One region of the Bacillus carboniphilus genome, then DNA from elsewhere that is predicted to be linked to it. Evidence: a T-box and tRNA genes for the amino acid it is inferred to sense, from the RefSeq annotation. Region 1 holds a T-box; the other regions hold tRNA genes.
The links. A T-box is a leader RNA that pairs with one kind of tRNA and senses whether it is charged. The one in region 1 lies ahead of LC087_RS08360 (valine--tRNA ligase), so its partner is inferred to be a tRNA-Val.
Positions count from the first base shown of each region.

Region 2: it encodes a tRNA-Val, which carries the amino acid that the T-box ahead of LC087_RS08360 (valine--tRNA ligase) is inferred to sense. The anticodon was not compared.
Region 3: it encodes a tRNA-Val, which carries the amino acid that the T-box ahead of LC087_RS08360 (valine--tRNA ligase) is inferred to sense. The anticodon was not compared.
Region 4: it encodes a tRNA-Val, which carries the amino acid that the T-box ahead of LC087_RS08360 (valine--tRNA ligase) is inferred to sense. The anticodon was not compared.

Region 1 covers NZ_CP129013.1:1,623,176-1,630,991, reverse strand. Annotated here, with positions in the region: gene LC087_RS08380 (phosphotransferase) at 1-494, shown strand, start outside; gene LC087_RS08375 (helix-turn-helix transcriptional regulator) at 514-726, opposite strand; gene LC087_RS08370 (hypothetical protein) at 768-1,229, opposite strand; gene LC087_RS08365 (hypothetical protein) at 1,454-1,642, opposite strand; T-box leader at 1,820-2,051, shown strand; gene LC087_RS08360 (valine--tRNA ligase) at 2,358-4,994, shown strand; gene LC087_RS08355 (bifunctional folylpolyglutamate synthase/dihydrofolate synthase) at 5,053-5,766, shown strand; gene LC087_RS08350 (glutamate ligase domain-containing protein) at 5,979-6,335, shown strand; gene LC087_RS08345 (prepilin peptidase) at 6,558-7,265, shown strand; gene LC087_RS08340 (SPOR domain-containing protein) at 7,460-7,816, shown strand, end outside.
Region 2 covers NZ_CP129013.1:2,865,722-2,873,537, forward strand. Annotated here, with positions in the region: rRNA gene LC087_RS14705 (23S ribosomal RNA) at 1-999, shown strand, start outside; rRNA gene rrf (5S ribosomal RNA) at 1,066-1,181, shown strand; tRNA gene LC087_RS14715 (tRNA-Asn) at 1,191-1,265, shown strand; tRNA gene LC087_RS14720 (tRNA-Thr) at 1,267-1,339, shown strand; tRNA gene LC087_RS14725 (tRNA-Glu) at 1,357-1,431, shown strand; tRNA gene LC087_RS14730 (tRNA-Val) at 1,441-1,516, shown strand; tRNA gene LC087_RS14735 (tRNA-Thr) at 1,583-1,655, shown strand; tRNA gene LC087_RS14740 (tRNA-Tyr) at 1,672-1,756, shown strand; tRNA gene LC087_RS14745 (tRNA-Gln) at 2,219-2,293, shown strand; gene LC087_RS14750 (DJ-1/PfpI family protein) at 2,646-3,065, opposite strand; gene rocF (arginase) at 3,399-4,304, shown strand; gene sigW (RNA polymerase sigma factor SigW) at 4,494-5,057, shown strand; gene LC087_RS14765 (anti-sigma factor family protein) at 5,071-5,676, shown strand; partial or broken gene cdaA (diadenylate cyclase CdaA) at 6,082-6,911, shown strand; gene LC087_RS14775 (CdaR family protein) at 6,904-7,816, shown strand, end outside.
Region 3 covers NZ_CP129013.1:2,785,021-2,792,836, forward strand. Annotated here, with positions in the region: rRNA gene LC087_RS14210 (23S ribosomal RNA) at 1-1,320, shown strand, start outside; rRNA gene rrf (5S ribosomal RNA) at 1,709-1,824, shown strand; tRNA gene LC087_RS14220 (tRNA-Val) at 1,828-1,903, shown strand; tRNA gene LC087_RS14225 (tRNA-Thr) at 2,115-2,190, shown strand; tRNA gene LC087_RS14230 (tRNA-Lys) at 2,203-2,278, shown strand; tRNA gene LC087_RS14235 (tRNA-Leu) at 2,290-2,372, shown strand; tRNA gene LC087_RS14240 (tRNA-Gly) at 2,382-2,456, shown strand; tRNA gene LC087_RS14245 (tRNA-Leu) at 2,471-2,559, shown strand; tRNA gene LC087_RS14250 (tRNA-Arg) at 2,564-2,640, shown strand; tRNA gene LC087_RS14255 (tRNA-Pro) at 2,645-2,721, shown strand; tRNA gene LC087_RS14260 (tRNA-Ala) at 2,739-2,814, shown strand; rRNA gene LC087_RS14265 (16S ribosomal RNA) at 2,918-4,476, shown strand; rRNA gene LC087_RS14270 (23S ribosomal RNA) at 4,652-7,582, shown strand; rRNA gene rrf (5S ribosomal RNA) at 7,649-7,764, shown strand.
Region 4 covers NZ_CP129013.1:3,004,836-3,012,651, reverse strand. Annotated here, with positions in the region: rRNA gene LC087_RS15590 (23S ribosomal RNA) at 1-2,103, opposite strand, end outside; rRNA gene LC087_RS15585 (16S ribosomal RNA) at 2,279-3,839, opposite strand; tRNA gene LC087_RS15580 (tRNA-Gly) at 3,943-4,016, opposite strand; tRNA gene LC087_RS15575 (tRNA-Pro) at 4,033-4,109, opposite strand; tRNA gene LC087_RS15570 (tRNA-Arg) at 4,114-4,190, opposite strand; tRNA gene LC087_RS15565 (tRNA-Leu) at 4,290-4,373, opposite strand; tRNA gene LC087_RS15560 (tRNA-Leu) at 4,389-4,471, opposite strand; tRNA gene LC087_RS15555 (tRNA-Lys) at 4,483-4,558, opposite strand; tRNA gene LC087_RS15550 (tRNA-Gln) at 4,566-4,640, opposite strand; tRNA gene LC087_RS15545 (tRNA-Asp) at 5,079-5,154, opposite strand; tRNA gene LC087_RS15540 (tRNA-Met) at 5,159-5,235, opposite strand; tRNA gene LC087_RS15535 (tRNA-Val) at 5,817-5,892, opposite strand; tRNA gene LC087_RS15530 (tRNA-Glu) at 5,896-5,970, opposite strand; tRNA gene LC087_RS15525 (tRNA-Ser) at 5,991-6,081, opposite strand; tRNA gene LC087_RS15520 (tRNA-Asn) at 6,085-6,159, opposite strand; gene LC087_RS15515 (SprT family protein) at 6,319-6,783, opposite strand; gene cmpA (cortex morphogenetic protein CmpA) at 6,860-6,973, shown strand; partial or broken gene LC087_RS15505 (Tex family protein) at 7,020-7,816, opposite strand, start outside.

The DNA.
Region 1 (7,816 bases):
GTCATTCCACAACATTTGCGCTAGAGAAATTGGAAAAATGGGTAGAGCAGTTAGAAGAAGAGGAGCAAGGAAGGGTTGTATTAAATCATGGCAACCTTTCGCCCGATCATTTTCTAATAGATGATGAAGGAAGTCCTTATTTAATTAATTTTGAAAAAGCTTCTTACTCCTCTCCTATTTATGAGTTTATTTATTATTATCGCTCGTATTTAAACCAGTATCCTTTTATAAGTGATGAGTGTGTCAATTTATTTTATACGTATCAAAGTCAATGCAAGTGGACAGAGGCGGAAAAATCACTTTTTATGTGTTATATGGCGTATCCTCATAACTTATATCAAGTGATAAACGAGTTCAAACAAGGCAAATTAGATGAAATGACTGGCTGTAAACTCATCAATAAAAAAATATGGCAGATGAAAAACATCGAGTTTGTTGTTTTGAAAATCAAAGAGACAGAAGATAAAGAGAATCAAGAAAAGGTAGAAACCTAATCAATATGAGATTAGGTTTCTAATAATTTTCGTCCTCCTCAAAATAAAAAATATCCTCAATCGGTAAGTTAAATACACGTGCAATATTCATCGCTAAAAGCAATGAAGGTACATAGCTTCCTTTTTCCAACGCAACAATTGTTTGTCTCGTAACGTCAACTTTTTCTGCTAATACGTTTTGGGTCATGTAATGTCTGGTTCTTAATTCTTTCACGCGGTTTTTTATTTCCATTTCCCATCACCTTTTCTATTCCCTATTGAGAAACCAACTCATTAATTCAAGTAGGATCTTCTCCAAGAAATAAGATATGTAATAATTTGTGTTAAAGGTAGTAATAAAAAAACAAGGATAGGATAGTAAGGGATCAGGTCTGATATAAAAGGATAAAAAACAAAAAGCCCACAGATGATAGGTGAAGCATACATCATACTCACATAGGATGTTCTACAAGCTTGACTCGTAATTTGCTTTTCTCTTTCATCCTTCTCTTCAAATTCATCTGGTTTGATACGAAAGAAATTTTTTCGTGCATCTTTAATGAAAAAATAATAACCAGCAACAGTTAGTATTAAAAGTAATGTAGGGATCATATTAATTTCAAACATAAAGGAATCAGTAGAATCATTTTTGATAAAATGGACAATATCTATATTGGCGTTATAAAAATAAATCAATTGCCATCCAAATAGCATAAGCATAATAATTGTGAAAACACCTCTAGTTACTACTTTCATCTTTTCTCCTCCTTTAAGGACAAATTGGTAAATATCACTAATATACCTATATTGTATAGTAAACTTTACATTATGTAAAGTTGATTTTACTTTTAAATAGGGATAATATGTTTTTGTAAGAGTTATATATTGGTTTGGAAAATAGGGGAGAGAATATATAGACAAGCATAAGCTAAGGTTGAACATTATGCTTGTCGTGGCTATACAATGCGCTTCCGCTTTTCTTATAGCCATTCATAATAATAAGCGAATGATAGACCCAAAAGGATGGCTAGTAGGAAGACATCGATCGTTGAAGGAAGAAAAAGTGTACGAAAGGCTTGAAAAACAGTTAGGGGGATAATAAACTGTCCAAGAACAGCACGAACTTGACTTAACCAAGGGGGCAACGAATATCGGTTGAACTTTTTCATTGTAGATTCCTCCGATTCATTCTTTTTGTAGAATCATTTTATGAAGAAAAATAAAAAAGTGTTCCGGTCACTTTGATAGTCAATTTATTTTGTTAATTCAATTGACGGGCAAACGATTTTTTTTTAAGATGTATACATAACTCTTTTTTTGTTGACGATGATAATATAAATATTTAGTGATCGACTATGAGAGGGCTAAAAGTTGAATATCGCTTTTTAGAGAGAGGAGTCATTAGCTGGAAGATTCCTTAAAGTAGAGTCAATTTTACGTCACCCTTGAGTCACTTCTTCGAACGGCTCTAAACCTAATAGAAGAAGTCGGTTTAAAAACCGTTACAGTTCCAAGTGCATAAGATCTGTTATGATTTTATGAATAAAGGTGGTACCGCGAAGCTCTTTCGTCCTTTTTAGAGGATGAAAGGGCTTTTTTTAAAAGATAAGAATGTATAAACTTTGTCCTTTATAAGAATATGCTAACATTGCTGTCTAGCTCCAGCGCCCAGCGACTGGTGATGCTTCGCCCTCCTCTCTACGATAAGTCAACATCGAAGCCTGCGGCTTTTCGTGTTTCCTTTATCTCATGCGGCGATGCACAGGAAGTGCTAGCGTCAACGTTAGTCACAGGATGTGACTGTACTTAGTTGACGTACCTTTTCACCTGCGTCGCTAAACGGGCGCTTGCGCCTTTCTTATATGAAAAACTGGAGGTAAAAAAATGGAAAACTCGATTCCAAAGAAATATGATCCAAATACAATTGAAAAAAACCGCTATGATTTTTGGGTGAATGGAAAATTTTTTGAAGCTACAAACGATGATACGAAGACCCCTTATACGGTTGTTATTCCCCCACCAAACGTTACGGGTAAGCTCCATTTAGGTCATGCTTGGGATACAACACTGCAAGATATCACAACAAGAATTAAACGAATGCAAGGTTATGATGTTTTATGGCTTCCTGGAATGGACCATGCGGGTATTGCTACTCAAGCAAAAGTGGAAGGAAAGTTACGTAAAGAAGGGAAATCTCGATATGACCTCGGTCGAGAAAATTTTGTGAAAGAAACATGGAAGTGGAAAGAAGAATATGCTGAATTCATTCGTAGTCAATGGTCAAAGCTTGGCCTAGGGCTGGATTATTCTCGTGAACGTTTTACTTTAGATGAAGGATTATCAAAAGCAGTACAAGAAGTGTTCGTTAAACTATACAATAAAGGACTTATTTATCGCGGGGAGTATATCATAAACTGGGATCCTCAAACAAAAACAGCCTTGTCTGACATAGAGGTTATCTATAAAGATGTACAAGGAGCATTTTATCATATGAAATATCCATTAGTTGATGGATCTGGTTTTATTGAAATCGCGACAACTAGACCAGAAACAATGCTAGGTGATACGGCTGTTGCTGTACATCCTGATGATGAGCGTTATCAACATTTAATTGGCAAGAAAGTGAAACTACCAATCATTGATCGTGAAATTCCAATTGTTGCCGATGATTATGTTGATATGGAGTTTGGTTCTGGGGCTGTAAAAATAACCCCTGCACACGATCCAAATGACTTTGAAGTAGGAAATCGCCATCAATTAGAGCGTGTTCTTGTTATGAATGAAGATGGAACAATGAACAAAAATGCAGGTAAATATAACGGTTTAGACCGCTTCGAGGCAAGAAAGCAGTTAGTTAATGATCTTCAAGAAGAAGGGGTATTATTTAAAATTGAGGATCATCTTCATTCTGTCGGTCATAGTGAACGTAGTGGAGCGGTTGTTGAACCTTATTTGTCCACACAATGGTTTGTTAAAATGGAGCCGTTAGCAGAAAAAGCGATTGAATTACAGAAAAAAGAAGAAGAGAAAGTTCATTTTGTACCCAATCGTTTTGAAAAAACATATTTGCACTGGATGGAGAACATTCGAGACTGGTGTATTTCTCGTCAACTTTGGTGGGGACATCGAATACCTGCTTGGTATCATAAAGAAACAGGAGAAGTATATGTGAATCAAGAGCCGCCAAAAGATATTGAAAACTGGGAGCAGGACCAAGATGTATTAGATACGTGGTTTAGCTCTGCCTTATGGCCGTTTTCTACGATGGGCTGGCCAGATTTAACAGCGGAAGATTTTAAACGTTACTATCCAACAGATGTACTAGTAACGGGCTATGATATCATCTTCTTTTGGGTTTCTAGAATGATCTTCCAAGGTTTAGAATTTACAGAGGAACGACCATTTAAAGACGTTCTTATTCATGGTCTCGTTCGAGATTCTGAAGGACGAAAAATGAGTAAATCTTTAGGTAATGGTGTAGACCCTATGGAGGTAATTGAGAAATACGGAGCAGATTCGCTAAGATATTTCTTATCTACAGGAAGCTCACCAGGACAAGACTTGCGTTATAGTCATGAAAAAGTAGAATCAATTTGGAATTTTGCCAATAAAATATGGAATGCGTCTCGGTTTGTTTTGATGAATTTGGAAGGACTTCAATATGAGGATATTGATTTATCAGGAGAAAAGTCAGTTGCAGATTACTGGATTTTAACTCGCTTAAATGAAACGATCGAAAACGTGACGAACTTAGTAGAAAAATATGAGTATGGTGAAGTTGGTCGTCAGCTATACAACTTTATATGGGATGATTTTTGTGATTGGTATATTGAAATGGCGAAAATCCCTCTTTACGGTAAAGATGAAAAGGCGAAAGCTATAACTCGCTCGATTTTAGCGTCTGTTCTTGAACAAACGATGAAATTGCTTCATCCATTCATGCCATTCATTACTGAAGAAATATGGCAAAGCTTACCTCACCAAGGACCGTCGATTACCTTATCCAATTGGCCTAAAATTGATCCAAAGGTAACGAACGAGGAAGCTTCTCAACAAATGAAAATGCTCGTTGAATTAATTCGTTCGGTACGAAATATTCGTGCAGAAGTCGATACACCAATGAGCAAAAAAATTCCGATACTAATAAAAGCGAATTCCGAAGAAATTAAACAGCAGTTAGAAAAAAATAAACAATATATTGAAAGGTTCTGTAACCCAAGTCAACTTAAAATAGATCTGCAAATTAAAACATCTGATAAAGCAATGACAGCTGTATTATCAGGAGTAGAGTTAATTCTACCTTTAGAAGGGTTAATTGATGTTGAGAAAGAGTTAACGCGTCTAGAAAAAGAACTTGAAAAATTAACGAAAGAGGTAGAACGAGTTCAAAAGAAATTATCAAACCAAGGCTTTATTCAGAAGGCTCCTAAAAAAGTCATTGAAGAAGAACGTGAGAAAGAAAAAGACTATATAGAGAAACGTGATATTGTATTGCAACGTATAGAAGATTTAAAAGGCTAATATTAAACAGAGAGTGACTCGTTTCATGAGTCACTTTCTCCTTTACTTGAGGTGAGAAATGGTTACAAATGTTCAAGAAGCAATTGATTGGATTCATTCCAAACTAAAATTTGGAGTGAAACCAGGAATAGATCGAATGAACTACATATTGGATAGGCTAGGAAACCCGCATCAAAAATCAAAGTATGTTCATATTGCTGGAACAAATGGAAAAGGATCAACTTTAACCTTTTTAAATGAAATTGTTCAATCTGCCAATTACTCTGTAGGTACGTTTACGTCGCCTTATATTGAATATTTTAATGAACGAATCAGTGTAAATGGGAGAATGATTTCGGATGATGAACTTGTCACATTGGTCAATATTGTTGCTCCAATTGTTGATGAGATGAAACATGCTGAACTTGGAGAAGCAACAGAGTTTGAAATTATCACTGCCATGATGTTTTATTTTTTTGCTGAACTTAACCCTGTTGACTTAGTCATCGTCGAAACGGGACTCGGAGGTCTTTATGACTCCACTAACGTGATTAAACCCATTATTTCTATCATTACGAATATCGGTTTTGATCATACAGATATACTTGGTGACACAATTGAAGAAATCTGTAGGCAAAAAGCCGGAATAATTAAAAATGAAGTTCCCGTTGTTACAGCTGTTGAGAATCAAGAGGCTTTGAACGTGATTGAAAAGCAAGCAACTTTAACTTTATCTTCTTTATACACATTACATAAACGTGTTACAGTCGCTTGCAAATCAGGAAACCTTTGATGTACAAGCCCCTTTTTGTTCTTATCAACATTTGTCGATCTCTATGAAAGGACAACATCAAATAAAGAATGCTGCTCTTGCTGTGTTAGCGGCTGATTTATTAAAAAAGGGAGACTTTAACAATATTCAAGAAGCAGATATAAAGAGAGGCTTGAAAAAAAGCTTTTTGGAAAGGGCGATTTGAACAAGTTTCTGATCATCCAACGATTATTTTGGACGGTGCCCATAATTTAGAAGCTATAGAGACTCTTATTGACACAATGAAATCGTTTGAGAAGAAGCCATATATCATTTTTTCTGCATTACAAAATAAACCGATCAAAAAGATGCTCAGAATGCTATCTCCTCATTGCGAAAAAATGATTTTAACTAGTTTTCAATTCCCAAAAGCTGAAAAAGCAAATGTAATGTTCTCCTATTTGGAAAGGCAACACCATATAGTAATTGAAGATTGGCAGCGAGCGCTTGAATATGCAACTGACCAGGCAAAAAAGAACAATCGTCCTCTCGTTATTACAGGATCATTATATTTTATTTCTGAAGTAAGAAAGTTTCTTATTAATAAGTAAAAATAAAGATTTAGTGATTCAAAATGAAAGTTTCGCAAATTTTAACAATGGAATCAACAAATAGTATATAGTAAGAACAGGTAGTAGCTGTTCTTACTTTTTTCATAGAGTAAAAACGGATAAAAATTAGCACGCGTTCATCATCAGTCGTTACTATACGGGCGCTTGTGCTTTTCTTATTTTGAAAGGATGTGAAAGTAAATAATCTATCTATTTCTTTTTATGATTGGCTTAATTATTGGATCGTTTGTGAATGTTGTAGGTTATCGAACCGTTCATCATCAGTCTTTAATTTGGCCATCCTCCTATTGTCCGCAGTGTCAGACCCCTATTAAACATATACACAAAATTCCTCTTGTATCATTCGTTCTCTTAAAAGGAAAATGCTCTACGTGTCAATTTTCGATCTCAATTCGATATCCTATCGTTGAATTGTTAATGGGCTGTTTATTTGTTATTTCTCCCTTGGTATTTGGGTACACCACAAATCTCTTAATTGCCTACACCTTTTATATTTTTTTGTTTATAGTCACAGTAACCGATCTAATAGAGATGATCATACCTAATAAGGTGATCCTTTTGTTTTTTATTATTTTCCTAGTGGAAATAATGTTTTTTTCTGATTGGCTATTTTCAATAGTAGGGTTATTAGTAGGGTTTTTTCTTTCTTTTTTGATTGTTGTCTTATCGAGAGGAAAAATGGGAATGGGGGATGTTAAGCTATTAGCTATTGTAGGGTTAGTATTAGGATGGAAAGGTATGATTTTATCTTTTTTTCTCGCAAATATGCTAGGTACCCTTTTTGTCTTTTTCATGAATCCACTGTATCGGAATCGTCCGATTCCATTTGCACCGTTTATTACTGCAGGTAGTTGCGTTAGTATTTTATTTGACAGTCAGTTGATTTCTTGGTACTACACTTTTCTTTAAAGCATTGAGTTTTTCTTCGGTTAGACAATATTTTCTATACGGTCACTTGCGCTTTTCTTATTTGCAAAAAACGTAGGAAATTGATGAAAAGCTTTTAGGACAAGTCGACAAATGTCTAGCTATTTTTTGATTTTGGTATGCTAGGATGGGAGATATTAAACTATGTCCGGTCTTTAGAGATAAGGTGGTAATCAATGAAGGAATCAAAAAAAGATCCTATTCGTATATCATTAAATAAAAAATCTAATGAGAGTTCAAAGGAACCTATTGTTGTATCCTCATGGGAGGACAAGGCTAAGGCTGAAAGAGAAATAGCATCGGCTAAACACGAAGAAGATTTTCCATGGGCTCTACCTGAAGAAGATACACAGAAAGATCCGAAAGTTGTATCATCAAAGAAAAAAAGAAAAACTTATACCAAGTCAACCAGCTCCTATTCCCCTTATACTAGAAAACCCCCTTCTTTTTCAGCGTTGAAAAAATTATTTGTAATTGTTGGAGCTGCAATTGGTCTTAGCGTCTTTTTTGGTATTCTTCTCATGAACTTTTTA
Region 2 (7,816 bases), 1.2 Mb from region 1:
AACGGCGGCCGTAACTATAACGGTCCTAAGGTAGCGAAATTCCTTGTCGGGTAAGTTCCGACCCGCACGAAAGGCGCAACGATCTGGGCACTGTCTCAACGAGAGACTCGGTGAAATTATAGTACCTGTGAAGATGCAGGTTACCCGCGACAGGACGGAAAGACCCCGTGGAGCCTTTACTGTAGCCTGATATTGAATGTTGGTACAGCTTGTACAGAATAGGTAGGAGCCTTGGAAGCCGGAGCGCTAGCTTCGGTGGAGGCGTCTTTGGGATACTACCCTGGCTGTATTGACCTTCTAACCCGCACCCGTCATCCGGGTGGGAGACAGTGTCAGGTGGGCAGTTTGACTGGGGCGGTCGCCTCCTAAAAAGTAACGGAGGCGCCCAAAGGTTCCCTCAGAATGGTTGGAAATCATTCGTAGAGTGTAAAGGCACAAGGGAGCGACTGCGAGACCTACAAGTCGAGCAGGGACGAAAGTCGGGCTTAGTGATCCGGTGGTTCCGCATGGAAGGGCCATCGCTCAACGGATAAAAGCTACCCCGGGGATAACAGGCTTATCTCCCCCAAGAGTCCACATCGACGGGGAGGTTTGGCACCTCGATGTCGGCTCATCGCATCCTGGGGCTGTAGTCGGTCCCAAGGGTTGGGCTGTTCGCCCATTAAAGCGGTACGCGAGCTGGGTTCAGAACGTCGTGAGACAGTTCGGTCCCTATCCGTCGTGGGCGCAGGAAATTTGAGAGGAGCTGTCCTTAGTACGAGAGGACCGGGATGGACGCACCGCTGGTGTACCAGTTGTCTTGCCAAAGGCATCGCTGGGTAGCTATGTGCGGAAGGGATAAGTGCTGAAAGCATCTAAGCATGAAGCCCCCCTCAAGATGAGATTTCCCATCTAGCAATAGAGTAAGATCCCTGAAAGATGATCAGGTTGATAGGTTCGAGGTGGACGTGTGGTGACACATGGAGCTGACGAATACTAATCGATCGAGGACTTAACCACACACATGCGATTCTTGTCACCCTTCGTTATTTAGTTTTGAAAGAATGAATTTTCTTTCAAACATAGCCTGGTAATAAGGGCAAAGAGGCCACACCCGTTCCCATGCCGAACACGGAAGTTAAGCTCTTTAGCGCCGATGGTAGTTGGGGGTCTCCCCCTGTGAGAGTAGGACGTTGCCAGGCTAATAATGTTCCGCAGTAGCTCAGTGGTAGAGCATTCGGCTGTTAACCGAACGGTCGTAGGTTCGAATCCTACCTGCGGAGCCACGCTTCCATAGCTCAGTTGGTAGAGCACTTCCATGGTAAGGAAGAGGTCACCGGTTCGAGCCCGGTTGGAAGCTTAAAAACGAGAAAATTTGGCCCGTTGGTCAAGCGGTTAAGACACCGCCCTTTCACGGCGGTAACACGGGTTCGAATCCCGTACGGGTCACCACTTTAAATTGGAGGATTAGCTCAGCTGGGAGAGCACTTGCCTTACAAGCAAGGGGTCGGCGGTTCGATCCCGTCATCCTCCACCATTTAAACCAAGGTTTATAAATGGTATTCCGATTGATAGAGTAAGACCGCAAGGTCTGGTAATATACGCCGGTGTAGCTCAACTGGTAGAGCAACTGACTTGTAATCAGTAGGTTGGGGGTTCAAGTCCTCTTGCCGGCACTCTTAAAATTAAAATGGAGGGGTAGCGAAGTGGCTAAACGCGGCGGACTGTAAATCCGCTCCCTCAGGGTTCGGCGGTTCGAATCCGTCCCCCTCCACCATTTTAAAAAGTTTTTTTGGTTTTTTAATTAAAATTGGACATGATAATTGTAAAGATAATGTCTAAATGTTAAGTAGTAAAGGTATTATGAGATATCTGATTACATAGGTTGTGTCAATGATTTTTTCTTGAAGTAATTCAATGAAGTATAATCCCAAAAAATCATCTTGCGATGTTAAGTAGTAAAGATAAATTTTGATTAGCGAAGATACAATGATTAGCGTAATTATTTAGTTATGTCAATGATTTTTCTTTGAAGTCACTCAATGAAGATAATACATAAAAAATCATTGTGCGAAAGTTATTTAAGTAGTATTATTTTTATATGAGCTATTGATTTGTTATATAGTTATGTCGATGATTTTTCTTGAAGTAATTCAATGAAGTATAATCACAAAAAATCATCTTGCGATGTATATTCACGAAGCTTAATCGAAGAAGAATATTCGTGAGGTTAAATCAATGGGCTATAGCCAAGCGGTAAGGCAACGGATTTTGATTCCGTGATGCGCTGGTTCGAATCCAGCTAGCCCAGCCATTTTCATACAGAAAGCCGATGTTAGTTTGTCGTTCAGACTAGCTTTTTTTTGTTTATAATAAAATGAGATAGTTTTCAAAAGTAATTGAATAAGTATCACCATACTGTGTAAGTAGTAAAGATAAATTTTGATTAGCGAGTAGTGATGATATATTAGGTAGTCAAATTATTTAGGTAATGTCGATGATTTTTCTAGGAGAAATGCATTGAAGCCAATACAATCAAAAAATCATCTTGCGGTGTCGGTTCACGAAGTATAATCAAAGAGGGTTAATCATGAAGTGAAATCAAAGTGCAACTGCAACAGCAAATTCAACATAGGCATTTCCCTCTGCTGTTATAAGGTTCTCGCTTACTGTAACGTCTGCTTTGCTTTTATATAATGGATCGAAGTAAGAGGGAATTCGGATATCTCTAAAGAGGTTGAGTAATATCGATTTCTTAAGACTGAACTCATACCCAAAAAGGTAGCTGCTCCACAAATTGTAGCAATCCATTTATTACGTTGATCAAATTCTTGTATAAGCTTTATTAACTTCCTTTCATTTATTAACTGTTCAGGGTCACCACCGGGTATGATTAAAATATCATAATTACTAATGTTACATTCTTCAATAGATAGATCTACTTTTATTCTGAAGTTACCATAATGTGTTATTTCTGTATTAAGAGCAGTTGTCTGTATTTCCATGTTCGTTTCACTGAAAATATATGACAGCAAGCTAATCTCCCAGTCTACATAGCCATCATACAAAAAGAATAATGCCTTCATTTCATCTATCCCTTCCTAAATATACTGTTAACAGTGTGAGCTTTTAATTTAAATAGCATGTTAGCATCCCTGGTTTTACCTACATCATTACAATTATAGCATTAATTTCTTCTTAATCTCTACTCTATCTATCCTAAAACGTAGTTGGAAACAAACCTTTATTTCAATTATTGATTGTCTTTTGCCATGTTGATAACAAAATGCCTTCTTAATTTGAATATTTTTCTAAAGTTTTCATTTATCGAGTATGTATATTTATTCAACCTAGTGTACAGTTGAGTCACTGGCGGATAAATGTATAGAATAGATATAGAGTCAAAAAGGAGGTACATCATGAATAATAAAAAAATCTCACTAATTGGAGTACCAATGGACCTTGGTCAAATGAGAAGAGGCGTTGACATGGGGCCGAGTGCGATCCGGTATGCTGGTGTCGTAGAGCGCCTAAAAAATTTAGATTATGACATGGAAGATTTAGGAGATATAGAAATAGATAACTCTGAGAGAGAAACAAGTTCTTTGAAGAGAGGGCTTCGTAATTTAGATGCTGTTTGTCAAGCAAGTGAAAAGCTTGCTAACCAAGTAGATCAAGTCATCAGCAATGAAAGGTTTCCACTTGTTTTAGGAGGAGACCATAGTATTGCCATTGGTACATTGGCAGGTGTAGCTAAGCATTATGAAAATTTAGGTGTCATTTGGTATGATGCTCATGGCGATTTAAACACGGCTGATACAACGCCAACAGGAAACATTCATGGGATGCCTTTAGCTGTAAGTTTAGGCATTGGAGAGGAGTCTTTAACCGATATTGGTGGTTTTACTCCAAAAATAAAACCAGAGAATATCGTGATCATCGGTGCTCGTTCATTGGACGATGGAGAAAAAGAATTAATTAAGGAAAAAGGTATAAAGGTTTATACTATGCATGAAATTGATCGAATTGGAATGACGAAAGTGATCGAAGAAACTATTGACTATTTAAAGGATCGAACAGATGGAGTTCACTTATCACTAGATCTTGATGGACTAGATCCTCTTCATGCTCCAGGAGTAGGTACACCTGTGAATGGAGGAATTAGTTATAGGGAAAGCCATTTAGCAATGGAGATGCTAGAGGAATCTAAGATGGTTACTTCTGCAGAGTTTGTGGAAGTTAATCCAATCTTAGATGAGAAAAATAAAACAGCTGGTGTTGCTGTAGCTTTGATGGGTTCTTTATTCGGCGAAAAATTATTGTAAAAGAAAGCAAAGGAAGAAAATGAGCTTATTTTCTTCCTTTGCTTTTTATTTTTCTAAAGCAGTGGGTTCAAGTTACACTTTTATCCACACCAATGAAAAATTCTGATAGAATAGAAGATGCGAAAAAATGAAACCAAATGCAAACATAAAACGTATAGTAGGTAGCCGCTACTGCGGAGGTAACGAAAAATGGAATTGTTAATAAAGAAAAGAATTAAACAAGTGAAAAAAGGCGACCAAGATGCTTTTGCTGAGATCGTAGATTTATACAAAGACAAAGTATACCAGCTTAGCTATAGAATGTTAGGGAATTCACATGAAGCAGAAGATATTGCTCAAGAGGCTTTCATTCGTGCCTACGTCAATATTCACAGTTATGATACGAAACGGAAGTTTTCTACATGGTTGTATCGAATTGCTACAAATCTATCTATTGATCGAATTCGTAAGAAGAAGCCAGATTATTATTTAGATGCAGAAGTGGCAGGGACAGATGGGCTAACAATGTACTCCCAAGTTGCGGCTAATATTTCTCTTCCAGAAGAAGAAGTGGAATCCATGGAACTTCAAGATACGATTCAGAAGGAAATATTGAAACTTCCAGAAAAATATCGGGTAGTCATTGTTTTAAAGTATATTGAAGAGCTGTCGCTTCAAGAAATAAGTGAAATTCTAGACATTCCTATTGGAACCGTTAAAACCCGGATTCATAGAGGGCGAGAAGCACTACGAAAACAGTTAAGGTATTTGTAATGAGGTGATAATGATGAAATGTTCAAAGCAGGTCGTTGAACAAATTCACGAATATTTAGATGGAGACTTAACAGTCGAACAAGAATTAACGCTAAAAGAGCATCTATACAAATGTGAAGAGTGCTTAAAGTATTTACACGAACTTGATAAATCCATTGCACTAGTAAAAAGTACGTCGCATGTAAAAGCACCTGATGATTTTACAAATAAGGTTATGCAAAGATTACCTGACGAAAAAAAAACTATTGGAATGCAGCGATGGATGAAGAATCACCCTTTTTTGATTGCCGCATCCTTGTTTATGTTATTGATGACAGGAAGTGTGCTCTCATCCTATCAAGATGACCAGCAGTTTCAAGTATCCCATTACCCTAACCTAAAAGTTGAGGATGAGTTAGTAATTGTGCCTGAAGGAGAAGTAATAGAGGGTGATATTACCGTCAAAAATGGCAATATTCAAATAGATGGTAAGGTAGAGGGAGATGTAACCGTTATTAACGGAGAACAGTATATGGCGTCTGCAGGACAAGTAACAGGTGAAATTGATGAAATAAATCAAGTTTTTTCATGGATTTGGTTTCATATCAAATCAACAGTTGAACAGTTATTTAACCGCTAAGGGGGATCCTTAGCGGTTTTTCTCTCTAGTGAATTAATTTCATAACTCAAACATAGAAATCTCTTTCTGTTCTTGTTTTCTGTAATGAAATAGATTTAATTTATAGTAATATTCGTATTTAAACTCATAAAAGAGGGATCCGAAGTTTCCAAGTAACCTCGAATTAATTATTGTAACCCTTTTATAATTTTATCGATGTAATAAACATATGATATAATTGTGGAGATTTTAATTAAAGAGGTTGTTCAAAAAGTCCTGCGATGGTCTGGATGGCCTAGCATCATGCGACATGGCTGTACTTAGATGATGGACTTACAAAGGGTTTCAGCTTTTCTATTCAGCGCCCTTTTATCCCTACTTTTTGAACACATACTTAAAGGAATATGAACTAATGGAGGATGGAAAATGGCAAGTGCAATAGAGGCATATCCTTTTCTAGCTTACCTCAGTGATATCGTAGATATACTCCTAGTTTGGTTTGTTATATATAGACTGATCATGGTTATACGTGGAACAAAAGCAGTGCAGCTGTTGAAAGGAATTATTGTCATTGTTCTCGTAAGGATGCTCAGCTATTGGATAGGATTAGACACCTTAAAATGGTTAATGGATGAGGCATTAACTTGGGGATTTTTAGCGGTTATTATTATTTTTCAACCTGAGTTAAGAAGAGCACTGGAACAGTTAGGAAGAGGAAGGCTTTTCGTATCTAGGACAACTCACCTGAGGAAGACAATTATGTACATATGGTCGAATCAATTGCTAAAGCAGTTGAGTATATGGCAAAACGTCGAATTGGTGCATTAATTTCTTTAGAAGACAAGACAGGGTTAAATGATTATATTGAAACAGGAATTAATATCGATGCAAATATTACCTCTGAGTTACTAATAAATATTTTTATTCCCAATACTCCTTTGCATGATGGCGCGGTTATTTTGCAAGATTATAAGGTCGCAGCAGCAGCCTGCTACTTACCTTTATCAGAAAGTCCTTTTATTTCGAAAGAATTAGGGACAAGGCATCGGGCTGCCATTGGTATTAGTGAAGTAACCGATAGTTTAACCATTATTGTATCAGAGGAAACGGGAAGCATATCAGTAGCAAAAAATGGCGACCTTCACCGAGATATTACGATAGACATACTAAAAGAAATGCTAATGGTCAAATACAATCAATCCATGAAGGATGATCAATCGTTTCGCTTTCAATGGAGGGTAAAAAAAGATGGATAAATTCATAAATAATCTTTGGTTTTTACGTATTGTTGCCCTGTTACTTTCCTTGATGCTCTATATGTCGATAACGATTGAATCGGAAACTGGTGAAAATGGGAGTTCTTTTTTTGGGTCGTCTTCTGAAGATACGGTAACGATCTCAGATGTCGAGATTGAAGTACGCTACGATCAAGAGAATACAGTGTATGATGGAATACCTCAAACAGTAGAGGTCACGTTAAGTGGTCCTAAAAACATTTTAACTCCAGCTAAACAGAAGAAGGATTTCAAGCTATTTGTTGACATTCAAGAACTACCAGCTCTAGAAACTCATAGGGTGAAAATTCAACATGAAGGTATTTCTGATAAGCTACAAGTGAAAATTGAGCCCGAATATGTGGACGTTTTCATTGATGAGAAGGTAGAAAAAAGCTTTACTGTTAGTGCGGAAACGTTTAACGAAAAAGAGCTTGGTCAAGGATATTCTGCAACTGATTTAACAATCGAACCAAATGAAGTAGAAATCACCGGAGCAAAAACGTTGATAGACAGCATTGGTCGAGTGAAGGCCATCGTCAATTTAGCAACTATCAATAATTCACGAAGCTTTGAACAAGTAAGCGAAGTAAAAGTGTATGATAAAGAAGGTAGAAATATAACGGAGTTAATAGTAGAGCCATCTACAGTGACAGTAAAAGGAACAATTAATATACCTAGTAAAACTGTTCCGGTTACATTAAAAAAAGAGGGTAGTTTACCAGAAGGTTTAAGTATTACTAAAAGCACAGTTAAACCTAATGAAATTAAGATTTACGGACCACAAGATAAGTTAGACGAGATAGAGTCTGTCGAAGCGCTGTTAGACTTATCGAGTATTGAAGATGATGGAAGGAAAACCATTTCAGTTACGGTCCCTGAAGGGA
Region 3 (7,816 bases), 1.2 Mb from region 1:
ACTGCCAAGAAAAGCCTCTAACGAGGTGGGAGGTGCCCGTACCGCAAACCGACACAGGTAGGCGAGGAGAGAATCCTAAGGTGATCGAGAGAACTCTCGTTAAGGAACTCGGCAAAATGACCCCGTAACTTCGGGAGAAGGGGTGCTCTGGTAGGGTGCAAGCCCGAGAGAGCCGCAGTGAAAAGGCCCAGGCGACTGTTTAGCAAAAACACAGGTCTCTGCGAAGCCGTAAGGCGAAGTATAGGGGCTGACGCCTGCCCGGTGCTGGAAGGTTAAGGGGAGCGCTTAGCGTAAGCGAAGGTGTGAACCGAAGCCCCAGTAAACGGCGGCCGTAACTATAACGGTCCTAAGGTAGCGAAATTCCTTGTCGGGTAAGTTCCGACCCGCACGAAAGGCGCAACGATCTGGGCACTGTCTCAACGAGAGACTCGGTGAAATTATAGTACCTGTGAAGATGCAGGTTACCCGCGACAGGACGGAAAGACCCCGTGGAGCTTTACTGTAGCCTGATATTGAATGTTGGTACAGCTTGTACAGAATAGGTAGGAGCCATAGAAGCCGGAGCGCTAGCTTCGGTGGAGGCGTCTTTGGGATACTACCCTGGCTGTATTGACCTTCTAACCCGCACCCGTCATCCGGGTGGGAGACAGTGTCAGGTGGGCAGTTTGACTGGGGCGGTCGCCTCCTAAAAAGTAACGGAGGCGCCCAAAGGTTCCCTCAGAATGGTTGGAAATCATTCGTAGAGTGTAAAGGCACAAGGGAGGCGACTGCGAGACCTACAAGTCGAGCAGGGACGAAAGTCGGGCTTAGTGATCCGGTGGTTCCGCATGGAAGGGCCATCGCTCAACGGATAAAAGCTACCCCGGGGATAACAGGCTTATCTCCCCCAAGAGTCCACATCGACGGGGAGGTTTGGCACCTCGATGTCGGCTCATCGCATCCTGGGGCTGTAGTCGGTCCCAAGGGTTGGGCTGTTCGCCCATTAAAGCGGTACGCGAGCTGGGTTCAGAACGTCGTGAGACAGTTCGGTCCCTATCCGTCGTGGGCGCAGGAAATTTGAGAGGAGCTGTCCTTAGTACGAGAGGACCGGGATGGACGCACCGCTGGTGTACCAGTTGTCTTGCCAAAGGCATCGCTGGGTAGCTATGTGCGGAAGGGATAAGTGCTGAAAGCATCTAAGCATGAAGCCCCCCTCAAGATGAGATTTCCCATCTAGCAATAGAGTAAGATCCCTGAAAGATGATCAGGTTGATAGGTTCGAGGTGGACGTGTGGTGACACATGGAGCTGACGAATACTAATCGATCGAGGACTTAACCACACACATGCGATTCTTGTCACACTTCGTTATTTAGTTTTGAAAGAATGAATTTTCTTTTGAAAAAAACGCTTGATATTATCTTAAAAATAAGTATAATATATTTTGTCCCTCTAAAATGGGACAAGGGTTTTGAGAGGCAAATAGTTTGAGAAATCAACTGAGGAAACCGAGGAGCATACTCCAGTACGTGACGACGTTGACGAAAGAAGATGACAAAAAAAATGCGCCTATTCAAAAGAAACCTACATAAGAAATAAAAGGGTTTTGAGAAACAAGCAGTTTGAGGAATCAACTGAGGAAACCGAGGAGGTAACTCCAGTACGTGACGACGTTGACGAAAGAAGATGACAAAAAAATGTGCCGTTTATCAAAAGCCGTAAACCCTATGTTTGGTGACGATAGCAAAGAGGTCACACCCGTTCCCATGCCGAACACGGAAGTTAAGCTCTTTAGCGCCGATGGTAGTTGGGGGTCTCCCCCTGTGAGAGTAGGACGTTGCCAAGCATTGGAGGATTAGCTCAGCTGGGAGAGCACTTGCCTTACAAGCAAGGGGTCGGCGGTTCGATCCCGTCATCCTCCACCATTTAAAATGAAATTGTTATCTGATAATATTTAAAACAAAGACCGTAAGGTCTGGCTATATACGCCGGTGTAGCTCAACTGGTAGAGCACGACCGAATAGGCTTCATAGAGTAAGCTTCAGCATACCGACTGAACAACATCTTGAATAAACTAATAGAAGTCGGGATGACGTTTTAAGAAAGAAAAATCAAATAATAGTTCACTTTTTATACGCCGGTGTAGCTCAATTGGTAGAGCAACTGACTTGTAATCAGTAGGTTGGGGGTTCAAGTCCTCTTGCCGGCACCACGAGTTTTTTTAGAGCCATTAGCTCAGTTGGTAGAGCATCTGACTTTTAATCAGAGGGTCGAAGGTTCGAGTCCTTCATGGCTCACCATTTTGAATTTCGCGGGTGTGGCGGAACTGGCAGACGCGCTAGACTTAGGATCTAGTGTCCTTGTGACGTGGGGGTTCGACTCCCTTCACCCGCATTATGATACGCGGAAGTAGTTCAGTGGTAGAACACCACCTTGCCAAGGTGGGGGTCGCGGGTTCGAATCCCGTCTTCCGCTCCAAGATCATTCCCCATGCCGGGGTGGTGGAATTGGCAGACACACAGGACTTAAAATCCTGCGGTAGGTGACTACCGTGCCGGTTCAAGTCCGGCCCTCGGCACCATTTAGCGCCCGTAGCTCAATTGGATAGAGCGTTTGACTACGGATCAAAAGGTTAGGGGTTCGACTCCTCTCGGGCGCGCCATTAGCGGGAAGTAGCTCAGCTTGGTAGAGCACATGGTTTGGGACCATGGGGTCGCAGGTTCGAATCCTGTCTTCCCGACCATGATTAAATTATATAATGGGGCCTTAGCTCAGCTGGGAGAGCGCCTGCCTTGCACGCAGGAGGTCAGCGGTTCGATCCCGCTAGGCTCCACCAAAAATGATCTTTGAAAACTAAACAAACCAAAAGCGTCAAATTTTTTTGAAACAACCATGAGTTAGCAAACTCATAAAATGATCAGATTGAATCTGACACCATTTTATCGGAGAGTTTGATCCTGGCTCAGGACGAACGCTGGCGGCGTGCCTAATACATGCAAGTCGAGCGGACTTGATGGAAAGCTTGCTTTCCATCAAGTTAGCGGCGAACGGGTGAGTAACACGTGGGCAACCTGCCTGTAAGACGGGGATAACTCCGGGAAACCGGGGCTAATACCGGATAAACCTTAAGACTACCTAGTCTAAAGTTGAAAGGTGGCTTTTAGCTATCGCTTACAGATGGGCCGCGGCGCATTAGCTAGTTGGTGAGGTAACGGCTCACCAAGGCGACGATGCGTAGCCGACCTGAGAGGGTGATCGGCCACACTGGGACTGAGACACGGCCCAGACTCCTACGGGAGGCAGCAGTAGGGAATCTTCCGCAATGGACGAAAGTCTGACGGAGCAACGCCGCGTGAGTGAAGAAGGTTTTCGGATCGTAAAGCTCTGTTGTTAGGGAAGAACAAGTATCGTTCGAATAGGGCGGTACCTTGACGGTACCTAACCAGAAAGCCACGGCTAACTACGTGCCAGCAGCCGCGGTAATACGTAGGTGGCAAGCGTTGTCCGGAATTATTGGGCGTAAAGCGCGCGCAGGCGGTTCTTTAAGTCTGATGTGAAATCTCGCGGCTCAACCGCGAGCGGTCATTGGAAACTGGGGAACTTGAGTGCAGAAGAGGAGAGTGGAATTCCACGTGTAGCGGTGAAATGCGTAGAGATGTGGAGGAACACCAGTGGCGAAGGCGACTCTCTGGTCTGTAACTGACGCTGAGGCGCGAAAGCGTGGGGAGCGAACAGGATTAGATACCCTGGTAGTCCACGCCGTAAACGATGAGTGCTAAGTGTTAGAGGGTTTCCGCCCTTTAGTCTTTGCGACAAACGCATTAAGCACTCCGCCTGGGGAGTACGGTCGCAAGACTGAAACTCAAAGGAATTGACGGGGACCCGCACAAGCGGTGGAGCATGTGGTTTAATTCGAAGCAACGCGAAGAACCTTACCAGGTCTTGACATCCTTCGCTACTTCTAGAGATAGAAGGTTCCCTTTCGGGGGACGAAGTGACAGGTGGTGCATGGTTGTCGTCAGCTCGTGTCGTGAGATGTTGGGTTAAGTCCCGCAACGAGCGCAACCCTTGATCTTAGTTGCCAGCATTCAGTTGGGCACTCTAAGGTGACTGCCGGTGACAAACCGGAGGAAGGTGGGGATGACGTCAAATCATCATGCCCCTTATGACCTGGGCTACACACGTGCTACAATGGATGGAACAAAGGGCAGCGAAGCTGCAAAGTGAAGCCAATCCCAAAAATCCATTCTCAGTTCGGATTGTAGGCTGCAACTCGCCTACATGAAGCCGGAATCGCTAGTAATCGCGGATCAGCATGCCGCGGTGAATACGTTCCCGGGTCTTGTACACACCGCCCGTCACACCACGAGAGTTTGTAACACCCGAAGTCGGTAGGGTAACCCTTTTAGGGAGCCAGCCGCCTAAGGTGGGACAGATGATTGGGGTGAAGTCGTAACAAGGTAGCCGTATCGGAAGGTGCGGCTGGATCACCTCCTTTCTAAGGAAAACTGTCTCTTTCGAGACAAAAACGTAAGGACGCTTCTTGGTTTGTTTAGTTTTGAGAGATCATCTCTCAAACAGAAAGACTTCGTTCTTTGAAAATTAAATAACGAAATGACAAGACATCAAAATTGTGATTTATGACTTTTAAAGTCGATGTAATAAATTCTAACGGTTAAGTTAGAAAGAGCGCACGGTGGATGCCTTGGCACTAGGAGCCGATGAAGGACGGGACTAACGCCGAAACGCTTCGGGGGGAGCCTGTAAGTAAGCTTTGATCCGGAGATATCCGAATGGGGAAACCCCCTACTCGTAATGGAGTAGGATCCATATCTGAATACATAGGATATGGAAGGCACACCCGGGGAACTGAAACATCTAAGTACCCGGAGGAGAGGAAAGCAAATGCGATTTCCTGAGTAGCGGCGAGCGAAACGGAATTAGCCCAAACCAAGAGGTTTCCTCTTGGGGTTGTAGGACACTCTATACGGAGTTACAAAGGAATGAGATAGATGAAGAGGTCTGGAAAGGCCCATCAGAGAAGGTAACAATCCTGTAGTCAAAATCTCATTCTCTCCAGAGTGGATCCTGAGTACGGCGGGACACGAGGAATCCTGCCGGAAGCAGGGAGGACCATCTCCCAAGGCTAAATACTCCCTAGTGACCGATAGTGAACCAGTACCGTGAGGGAAAGGTGAAAAGCACCCCTGGCGGGGAGTGAAAGAGATCCTGAAACCGTGTGCTTACAAGTAGTCAGAGCCCGTTAACGGGTGATGGCGTGCCTTTTGTAGAATGAACCGGCGAGTTACGATCCTATGCAAGGTTAAGCTGATAAGGCGGAGCCGTAGCGAAAGCGAGTCTTAAGTAGGGCGAATAGAGTATAGGGTCGTAGACCCGAAACCAGGTGATCTACCCATGTCCAGGGTGAAGTTCAGGTAACACTGAATGGAGGCCCGAACCCACGCACGTTGAAAAGTGCGGGGATGAGGTGTGGGTAGCGGAGAAATTCCAATCGAACTTGGAGATAGCTGGTTCTCTCCGAAATAGCTTTAGGGCTAGCCTCAAGATGAGAGTTATGGAGGTAGAGCACTGATTGGACTAGGGGCCCTCATCGGGTTACCGAATTCAGTCAAACTCCGAATGCCAGAAACTTATTCTTGGGAGTCAGACTGCGAGTGATAAGATCCGTAGTCAAGAGGAAACAGCCCAGACCGCCAGCTAAGGTCCCAAAGTATACGTTAAGTGGAAAAGGATGTGGAGTTGCTTAGACAACCAGGATGTTGGCTTAGAAGCAGCCACCATTTAAAGAGTGCGTAATAGCTCACTGGTCGAGTGACTCTGCGCCGAAAATGTACCGGGGCTAAACGTATCACCGAAGGCGCGGACTGTTCCGTATGGAACAGTGGTAGGAGAGCGTTCTAAGGGCGGTGAAGCCAGACCGGAAGGACTGGTGGAGCGCTTAGAAGTGAGAATGCCGGTATGAGTAGCGAAAGAGGGGTAAGAATCCCTCCACCGAATGCCTAAGGTTTCCTGAGGAAGGCTCGTCCGCTCAGGGTTAGTCGGGACCTAAGCCGAGGCCGAAAGGCGTAGGCGATGGACAACAGGTTGATATTCCTGTACCACCTCCCCACCATTTGAGTGATGGGGGGACGCAGGAGGATAGGGTAAGCGCGGCACTGGATCGCCGCGTCCAAGCAGGTAGGCTGATGAGTAGGCAAATCCGCTCATCATGAAGGCTATTTGTGATGGCGAGGGAAATAGAGTACCGAAGTTCCTGATTCCACACTGCCAAGAAAAGCCTCTAACGAGGTGGGAGGTGCCCGTACCGCAAACCGACACAGGTAGGCGAGGAGAGAATCCTAAGGTGATCGAGAGAACTCTCGTTAAGGAACTCGGCAAAATGACCCCGTAACTTCGGGAGAAGGGGTGCTCTGGTAGGGTGCAAGCCCGAGAGAGCCGCAGTGAAAAGGCCCAGGCGACTGTTTAGCAAAAACACAGGTCTCTGCGAAGCCGTAAGGCGAAGTATAGGGGCTGACGCCTGCCCGGTGCTGGAAGGTTAAGGGGAGCGCTTAGCGTAAGCGAAGGTGTGAACCGAAGCCCCAGTAAACGGCGGCCGTAACTATAACGGTCCTAAGGTAGCGAAATTCCTTGTCGGGTAAGTTCCGACCCGCACGAAAGGCGCAACGATCTGGGCACTGTCTCAACGAGAGACTCGGTGAAATTATAGTACCTGTGAAGATGCAGGTTACCCGCGACAGGACGGAAAGACCCCGTGGAGCTTTACTGTAGCCTGATATTGAATGTTGGTACAGCTTGTACAGAATAGGTAGGAGCCATAGAAGCCGGAGCGCTAGCTTCGGTGGAGGCGTCTTTGGGATACTACCCTGGCTGTATTGACCTTCTAACCCGCACCCGTCATCCGGGTGGGAGACAGTGTCAGGTGGGCAGTTTGACTGGGGCGGTCGCCTCCTAAAAAGTAACGGAGGCGCCCAAAGGTTCCCTCAGAATGGTTGGAAATCATTCGTAGAGTGTAAAGGCACAAGGGAGTTGACTGCGAGACCTACAAGTCGAGCAGGGACGAAAGTCGGGCTTAGTGATCCGGTGGTTCCGCATGGAAGGGCCATCGCTCAACGGATAAAAGCTACCCCGGGGATAACAGGCTTATCTCCCCCAAGAGTCCACATCGACGGGGAGGTTTGGCACCTCGATGTCGGCTCATCGCATCCTGGGGCTGTAGTCGGTCCCAAGGGTTGGGCTGTTCGCCCATTAAAGCGGTACGCGAGCTGGGTTCAGAACGTCGTGAGACAGTTCGGTCCCTATCCGTCGTGGGCGCAGGAAATTTGAGAGGAGCTGTCCTTAGTACGAGAGGACCGGGATGGACGCACCGCTGGTGTACCAGTTGTCTTGCCAAAGGCATCGCTGGGTAGCTATGTGCGGAAGGGATAAGTGCTGAAAGCATCTAAGCATGAAGCCCCCCTCAAGATGAGATTTCCCATCTAGCAATAGAGTAAGATCCCTGAAAGATGATCAGGTTGATAGGTTCGAGGTGGACGTGTGGTGACACATGGAGCTGACGAATACTAATCGATCGAGGACTTAACCACACACATGCGATTCTTGTCACCCTTCGTTATTTAGTTTTGAAAGAATGAATTTTCTTTCAAACATAGCCTGGTAATAAGGGCAAAGAGGCCACACCCGTTCCCATGCCGAACACGGAAGTTAAGCTCTTTAGCGCCGATGGTAGTTGGGGGTCTCCCCCTGTGAGAGTAGGACGTTGCCAGGCAAAAATAAAAACCACTAATAACTTAACTGTTGTTAGTGGTTTTTTGTATTTA
Region 4 (7,816 bases), 1.4 Mb from region 1:
GCTCCACGGGGTCTTTCCGTCCTGTCGCGGGTAACCTGCATCTTCACAGGTACTATAATTTCACCGAGTCTCTCGTTGAGACAGTGCCCAGATCGTTGCGCCTTTCGTGCGGGTCGGAACTTACCCGACAAGGAATTTCGCTACCTTAGGACCGTTATAGTTACGGCCGCCGTTTACTGGGGCTTCGGTTCACACCTTCGCTTACGCTAAGCGCTCCCCTTAACCTTCCAGCACCGGGCAGGCGTCAGCCCCTATACTTCGCCTTACGGCTTCGCAGAGACCTGTGTTTTTGCTAAACAGTCGCCTGGGCCTTTTCACTGCGGCTCTCTCGGGCTTGCACCCTACCAGAGCACCCCTTCTCCCGAAGTTACGGGGTCATTTTGCCGAGTTCCTTAACGAGAGTTCTCTCGATCACCTTAGGATTCTCTCCTCGCCTACCTGTGTCGGTTTGCGGTACGGGCACCTCCCACCTCGTTAGAGGCTTTTCTTGGCAGTGTGGAATCAGGAACTTCGGTACTCTATTTCCCTCGCCATCACAGCTCAGCCTTCATGATGAGCGGATTTGCCTACTCATCAGCCTACCTGCTTGGACGCGGCGATCCAGTGCCGCGCTTACCCTATCCTCCTGCGTCCCCCCATCACTCAAATGGTGGGGAGGTGGTACAGGAATATCAACCTGTTGTCCATCGCCTACGCCTTTCGGCCTCGGCTTAGGTCCCGACTAACCCTGAGCGGACGAGCCTTCCTCAGGAAACCTTAGGCATTCGGTGGAGGGGATTCTCACCCCTCTTTCGCTACTCATACCGGCATTCTCACTTCTAAGCGCTCCACCAGTCCTTCCGGTCTGGCTTCACCGCCCTTAGAACGCTCTCCTACCACTGTTCCATACGGAACAGTCCGCGCCTTCGGTGATACGTTTAGCCCCGGTACATTTTCGGCGCAGAGTCACTCGACCAGTGAGTATTACGCACTCTTTAAATGGTGGCTGCTTCTAAGCCAACATCCTGGTTGTCTAAGCAACTCCACATCCTTTTCCACTTAACGTATACTTTGGGACCTTAGCTGGCGGTCTGGGCTGTTTCCCTCTTGACTACGGATCTTATCACTCGCAGTCTGACTCCCAAGAATAAGTTTCTGGCATTCGGAGTTTGACTGAATTCGGTAACCCGATGAGGGCCCCTAGTCCAATCAGTGCTCTACCTCCATAACTCTCATCTTGAGGCTAGCCCTAAAGCTATTTCGGAGAGAACCAGCTATCTCCAAGTTCGATTGGAATTTCTCCGCTACCCACACCTCATCCCCGCACTTTTCAACGTGCGTGGGTTCGGGCCTCCATTCAGTGTTACCTGAACTTCACCCTGGACATGGGTAGATCACCTGGTTTCGGGTCTACGACCCTATACTCTATTCGCCCTACTTAAGACTCGCTTTCGCTACGGCTCCGCCTTATCAGCTTAACCTTGCATAGGATCGTAACTCGCCGGTTCATTCTACAAAAGGCACGCCATCACCCGTTAACGGGCTCTGACTACTTGTAAGCACACGGTTTCAGGATCTCTTTCACTCCCCGCCAGGGTGCTTTTCACCTTTCCCTCACGGTACTGGTTCACTATCGGTCACTAGGGAGTATTTAGCCTTGGGAGATGGTCCTCCCTGCTTCCGGCAGGATTCCTCGTGTCCCGCCGTACTCAGGATCCACTCTGGAGAGAATGAGATTTTGACTACAGGATTGTTACCTTCTCTGATGGGCCTTTCCAGACCTCTTCATCTATCTCATTCCTTTGTAACTCCGTATAGAGTGTCCTACAACCCCAAGAGGAAACCTCTTGGTTTGGGCTAATTCCGTTTCGCTCGCCGCTACTCAGGAAATCGCGTTTGCTTTCCTCTCCTCCGGGTACTTAGATGTTTCAGTTCCCCGGGTGTGCCTTCCATATCCTATGTATTCAGATATGGATCCTACTCCATTACGAGTAGGGGTTTCCCCATTCGGATATCTCCGGATCAAAGCTTACTTACAGGCTCCCGAAGCGTTTCGGCGTTAGTCCCGTCCTTCATCGGCTCCTAGTGCCAAGGCATCCACCGTGCGCTCTTTCTAACTTAACCGTTAGAATTTATTACATCGACTTTAAAAGTCATAAATCACAATTTTGATGTCTTGTCATTTCGTTATTTAGTTTTCAAAGAACGAAGTCTTTCTGTTTGAGAGATGATCTCTCAAAACTAAACAAACCAAGAAGCGTCCTTACGTTTATGTCTCGAAAGAGACATTTTTCCTTAGAAAGGAGGTGATCCAGCCGCACCTTCCGATACGGCTACCTTGTTACGACTTCACCCCAATCATCTGTCCCACCTTAGGCGGCTGGCTCCCTAAAAGGGTTACCCTACCGACTTCGGGTGTTACAAACTCTCGTGGTGTGACGGGCGGTGTGTACAAGACCCGGGAACGTATTCACCGCGGCATGCTGATCCGCGATTACTAGCGATTCCGGCTTCATGTAGGCGAGTTGCAGCCTACAATCCGAACTGAGAATGGATTTTTGGGATTGGCTTCACTTTGCAGCTTCGCTGCCCTTTGTTCCATCCATTGTAGCACGTGTGTAGCCCAGGTCATAAGGGGCATGATGATTTGACGTCATCCCCACCTTCCTCCGGTTTGTCACCGGCAGTCACCTTAGAGTGCCCAACTGAATGCTGGCAACTAAGATCAAGGGTTGCGCTCGTTGCGGGACTTAACCCAACATCTCACGACACGAGCTGACGACAACCATGCACCACCTGTCACTTCGTCCCCCGAAGGGGAACCTTCTATCTCTAGAAGTAGCGAAGGATGTCAAGACCTGGTAAGGTTCTTCGCGTTGCTTCGAATTAAACCACATGCTCCACCGCTTGTGCGGGTCCCCGTCAATTCCTTTGAGTTTCAGTCTTGCGACCGTACTCCCCAGGCGGAGTGCTTAATGCGTTTGTCGCGAAAGACTAAAGGGCGGAAACCCTCTAACACTTAGCACTCATCGTTTACGGCGTGGACTACCAGGGTATCTAATCCTGTTCGCTCCCCACGCTTTCGCGCCTCAGCGTCAGTTACAGACCAGAGAGTCGCCTTCGCCACTGGTGTTCCTCCACATCTCTACGCATTTCACCGCTACACGTGGAATTCCACTCTCCTCTTCTGCACTCAAGTTCCCCAGTTTCCAATGACCGCTCGCGGTTGAGCCGCGAGATTTCACATCAGACTTAAAGAACCGCCTGCGCGCGCTTTACGCCCAATAATTCCGGACAACGCTTGCCACCTACGTATTACCGCGGCTGCTGGCACGTAGTTAGCCGTGGCTTTCTGGTTAGGTACCGTCAAGGTACCGCCCTATTCGAACGATACTTGTTCTTCCCTAACAACAGAGCTTTACGATCCGAAAACCTTCTTCACTCACGCGGCGTTGCTCCGTCAGACTTTCGTCCATTGCGGAAGATTCCCTACTGCTGCCTCCCGTAGGAGTCTGGGCCGTGTCTCAGTCCCAGTGTGGCCGATCACCCTCTCAGGTCGGCTACGCATCGTCGCCTTGGTGAGCCGTTACCTCACCAACTAGCTAATGCGCCGCGGGCCCATCTGTAAGCGATAGCTAAAAGCCACCTTTCAACTTTAGACTAGGTAGTCTTAAGGTTTATCCGGTATTAGCCCCGGTTTCCCGGAGTTATCCCCGTCTTACAGGCAGGTTGCCCACGTGTTACTCACCCGTTCGCCGCTAACTTGATGGAAAGCAAGCTTTCCATCAAGTCCGCTCGACTTGCATGTATTAGGCACGCCGCCAGCGTTCGTCCTGAGCCAGGATCAAACTCTCCGATAAAATGGTGTCAGATTCAATCTGATCATTTTATGAGTTTGCTAACTCATTGTTGTTTCAAAAAAATTGACGCTTTTGGTTTGTTTAGTTTTCAAAGATCATAATTTGGAGCGGGTGATGGGAATCGAACCCACGACATCAGCTTGGAAGGCTGAGGTTTTACCACTAAACTACACCCGCAAATAATTGAAGCAGCTGGTCGGGAAGACAGGATTCGAACCTGCGACCCCATGGTCCCAAACCATGTGCTCTACCAAGCTGAGCTACTTCCCGCAAATGGCGCGCCCGAGAGGAGTCGAACCCCTAACCTTTTGATCCGTAGTCAAACGCTCTATCCAATTGAGCTACGGGCGCTTTCTTTAATTTGTTTTGTTTTAGCGACAAGAAATATCTTATCATGTAATCTATCGTATAGTCAACACTTTTTTAAAAACTATTTTCAAATGATGATAATGCGGTAGAGAGGAGTCGAACCTCCACGGGGTTAACCCCCACTAGGCCCTCAACCTAGCGCGTCTGCCATTCCGCCACTACCGCGTAAATAAAAATGAATGCGGGTGAAGGGAGTCGAACCCCCACGTCACAAGGACACTAGATCCTAAGTCTAGCGCGTCTGCCAGTTCCGCCACACCCGCGAAATTCAAAATGGTGAGCCATGAAGGACTCGAACCTTCGACCCTCTGATTAAAAGTCAGATGCTCTACCAACTGAGCTAATGGCTCTTAATAATGGCTGGGCTAGCTGGATTCGAACCAGCGCATCACGGAATCAAAATCCGTTGCCTTACCGCTTGGCTATAGCCCATTGATGTTACTTCATGAATTAGCTTCTCCGAGTATACTTCATGAATTCACTTCGCACGATGATTTTTGTGTTCGAAAGACTAAGCTTCTTGAAACTCTTCAAGAACATATAAATCATCGACATAAACTGAATAATTATGATATCCACTATATGTCCGCAATTCATAATAGTAATTTATATTGAAGGTTAGCTTCGCACAATGATTTTTTATGCATTTTCTTCATTGAGTTACTTCAAGAAAAATCATTGACATACCTATAAAATAAATACTAATTATAGTAAGTAAACATCAAGAATGTAGTTCGCACAATATTTTTTTATGCATTTTCTCCATTGAGTTGCTTCAAGAAAAATCATCGACATAACTTCCAACTAGTCACAAAAATTCACTAGATTAAATATAATATATTAAATAACGGTAGAAGTCAAGATTAAAAATGGCGGTCCCGACGGGAATCGAACCCGCGATCTCCTGCGTGACAGGCAGGCATGTTAACCGCTACACCACGGGACCTTTTTGGTTGCGGGGATAGGATTTGAACCTATGACCTTCGGGTTATGAGCCCGACGAGCTACCAGACTGCTCCACCCCGCGATAATATTAAAGTATATTGTTGTTCTATGCTCTTAGTTAGCAATTGACTGTCCCGATCTCAGGTTTGTTACTCTTTGATGCTACTCGATCGGTACAACTCGCTGTGAATTCGACGATGCTGTTGCTCGTTGCTCCACCCCGCGATAATAATAAAGTATATTGTTGTTCTATGCTCTTAGTTAGCATGGACTGTCCCGATCTCAGGTTGTTTACTCAAGGTGTTGCTCGATCGGTACAACTCGCTGTGAATTCGACGATGCTGTTGCTCGTTGCTCCACCCCGCGATAATAATAAAGTATATTGTTGTTCTATGCTCTTAGTTAGCATGGACTGTCCCGATCTCAGGTTGGTTACTCAAGATGTTGCTCGATCGGTACAACTCGCTGTGGGTTCGACGATGCTTTTGCTCGTTGCTCCACCCCGCGATAATATTAAACTACATTGAATTTCTATGCTCTTAGTTAGCATGGACTGTCCCGATCTCAGGTTGGTTACTCAAGATGTTACTCGATCGGTACAACTCGCTGTAGTTTCGACGATGCTTTTGCTCGTTGCTCCACCCCGCGATAATAGTAAAGGAATGGTGGAGGATGACGGGATCGAACCGCCGACCCCTTGCTTGTAAGGCAAGTGCTCTCCCAGCTGAGCTAATCCTCCAAATGGTGACCCGTACGGGATTCGAACCCGTGTTACCGCCGTGAAAGGGCGGTGTCTTAACCGCTTGACCAACGGGCCGATTTTAAGCAAAAAAATAATGGCGGAGAAGGAGGGATTTGAACCCTCGCGCCGCTCGCGCGACCTACACCCTTAGCAGGGGCGCCTCTTCAGCCACTTGAGTACTTCTCCTTATGGCTCCGCAGGTAGGATTCGAACCTACGACCGTTCGGTTAACAGCCGAATGCTCTACCACTGAGCTACTGCGGAAAATAATGCATATTGTTTAACGAAAGCTATTATAATTTATCATAAATTCAGACTATCGTCAACCTTTTTTATACACCTATTAACTCCTTCAAGCACGCTAACTGAAGGAGTTTTTTATGCAAGCTTCTAAGAAAAACTTCAACTATTCCAAGTGCTCTTTTAACTTTGAACTACCGCATCAACCAGCTTTATTTTCCCTCGACATCTACCGCATGAATATTTACTTGGATCCATTCGTTTCTTTCTAATATATTGATGATTGCAACTGTCGCATTGATATACATATCTCTTTTTTGCTGTTTGAGTGTTCTCTAATGGTTTGCAATACCTTGGGGCACCTACTTTAGCAAGTAACTCCTTAAAATCTCGATCACGGTGCATATGTCCTTTTCCTTCTAAATGTAAGTGGTAATGACATAACTCGTGCTTAATAATACCTTCAAGTTCTTTTTCTCCAAACTTCTCATAATGACTGTAGTTAATTTCGATATTATGACTTTTAAGCAAATAGCGACCTCCCGTTGTTCGTAGCCTTTTGTTGAAGGACGCTCTGTGAAAAAATGGTTTGTTAAAATACTTGAATGATATCTTCTCAACTAATATTTGTAGTTCTTTATCGTTCAACCTATTCACCTACTTACTGTTTGTGCAACAGGACATAACCCATGTGCATACAATATATCACTAGGAGGGGAGAACCATGCCAAATTGGCTTCAAAATCAGATTCAACGTGCCTTTTTAGAAAAAGATCGTTACCAAATCAAACTTCTTAACCAATGCTGGTATTTTTATAGAAAACGACATTGCCTCTAAAAGGAGTACTTAACCTCCCTCTCTCAATAAGGAGAGGGAGGTAATGCTAATCCCCTATCATTGTTAAAGAAACTCTCCCTTTTTGAATATTAACATCGTCTACCCATACTTTAACAATATCACCAACTGAAACAACTTCTAAAGGATGTTTTACAAATCCTTTTTTTAGTTTTGAGATATGGACAAGCCCGTCTTGTTTAACGCCAATATCAACAAACGCCCCAAAATCAACAACATTTCTTACGGTACCTTGTAGTTCCATACCACTTTTTAAATCTTCCATTTTCAAAACATCTTTCCTTAGGATTGGTTGAGCCACATCGTCTCTTGGGTCACGTTCTGGCTGGATAAAAGCATGGCAAATATCCTTCAGCGTAAATAAACCTACATCCAACTCTTCGTTTACTTTCTCTTGATCTAATGACTTAACTTTTTCTTTTAAAGAATCTGTACCTAAATCCTTTTTACTGACATTCAGTAAATCCAAGAGTTGATCTGCGAATGAATAGCTTTCAGGATGAATTGAAGTACGGTCTAAAGGATTATCACCGTCGATGATTCTTAAAAAGCCGATTGCTTGCTCATATGTTTTGGCACCTAGTCTAGGAATGTCTTTCAATTGTTTTCGATTCGTAAATTTCCCTAGTTCATCACGTTTTTTTACAATATTTTGAGCGACAGCTTTAGTTAAACCTGATACATTTTGTAATAATGAAACAGAGGCCGTATTAACATTGACTCCTACACCATTTACGACCGTTTCTATGACGAAGCTCAATTGCTCTGTCAGCTTCTTTTGCGAAACATCATGCTGATATTGTCCGACGCCGACAGATTTCGGAT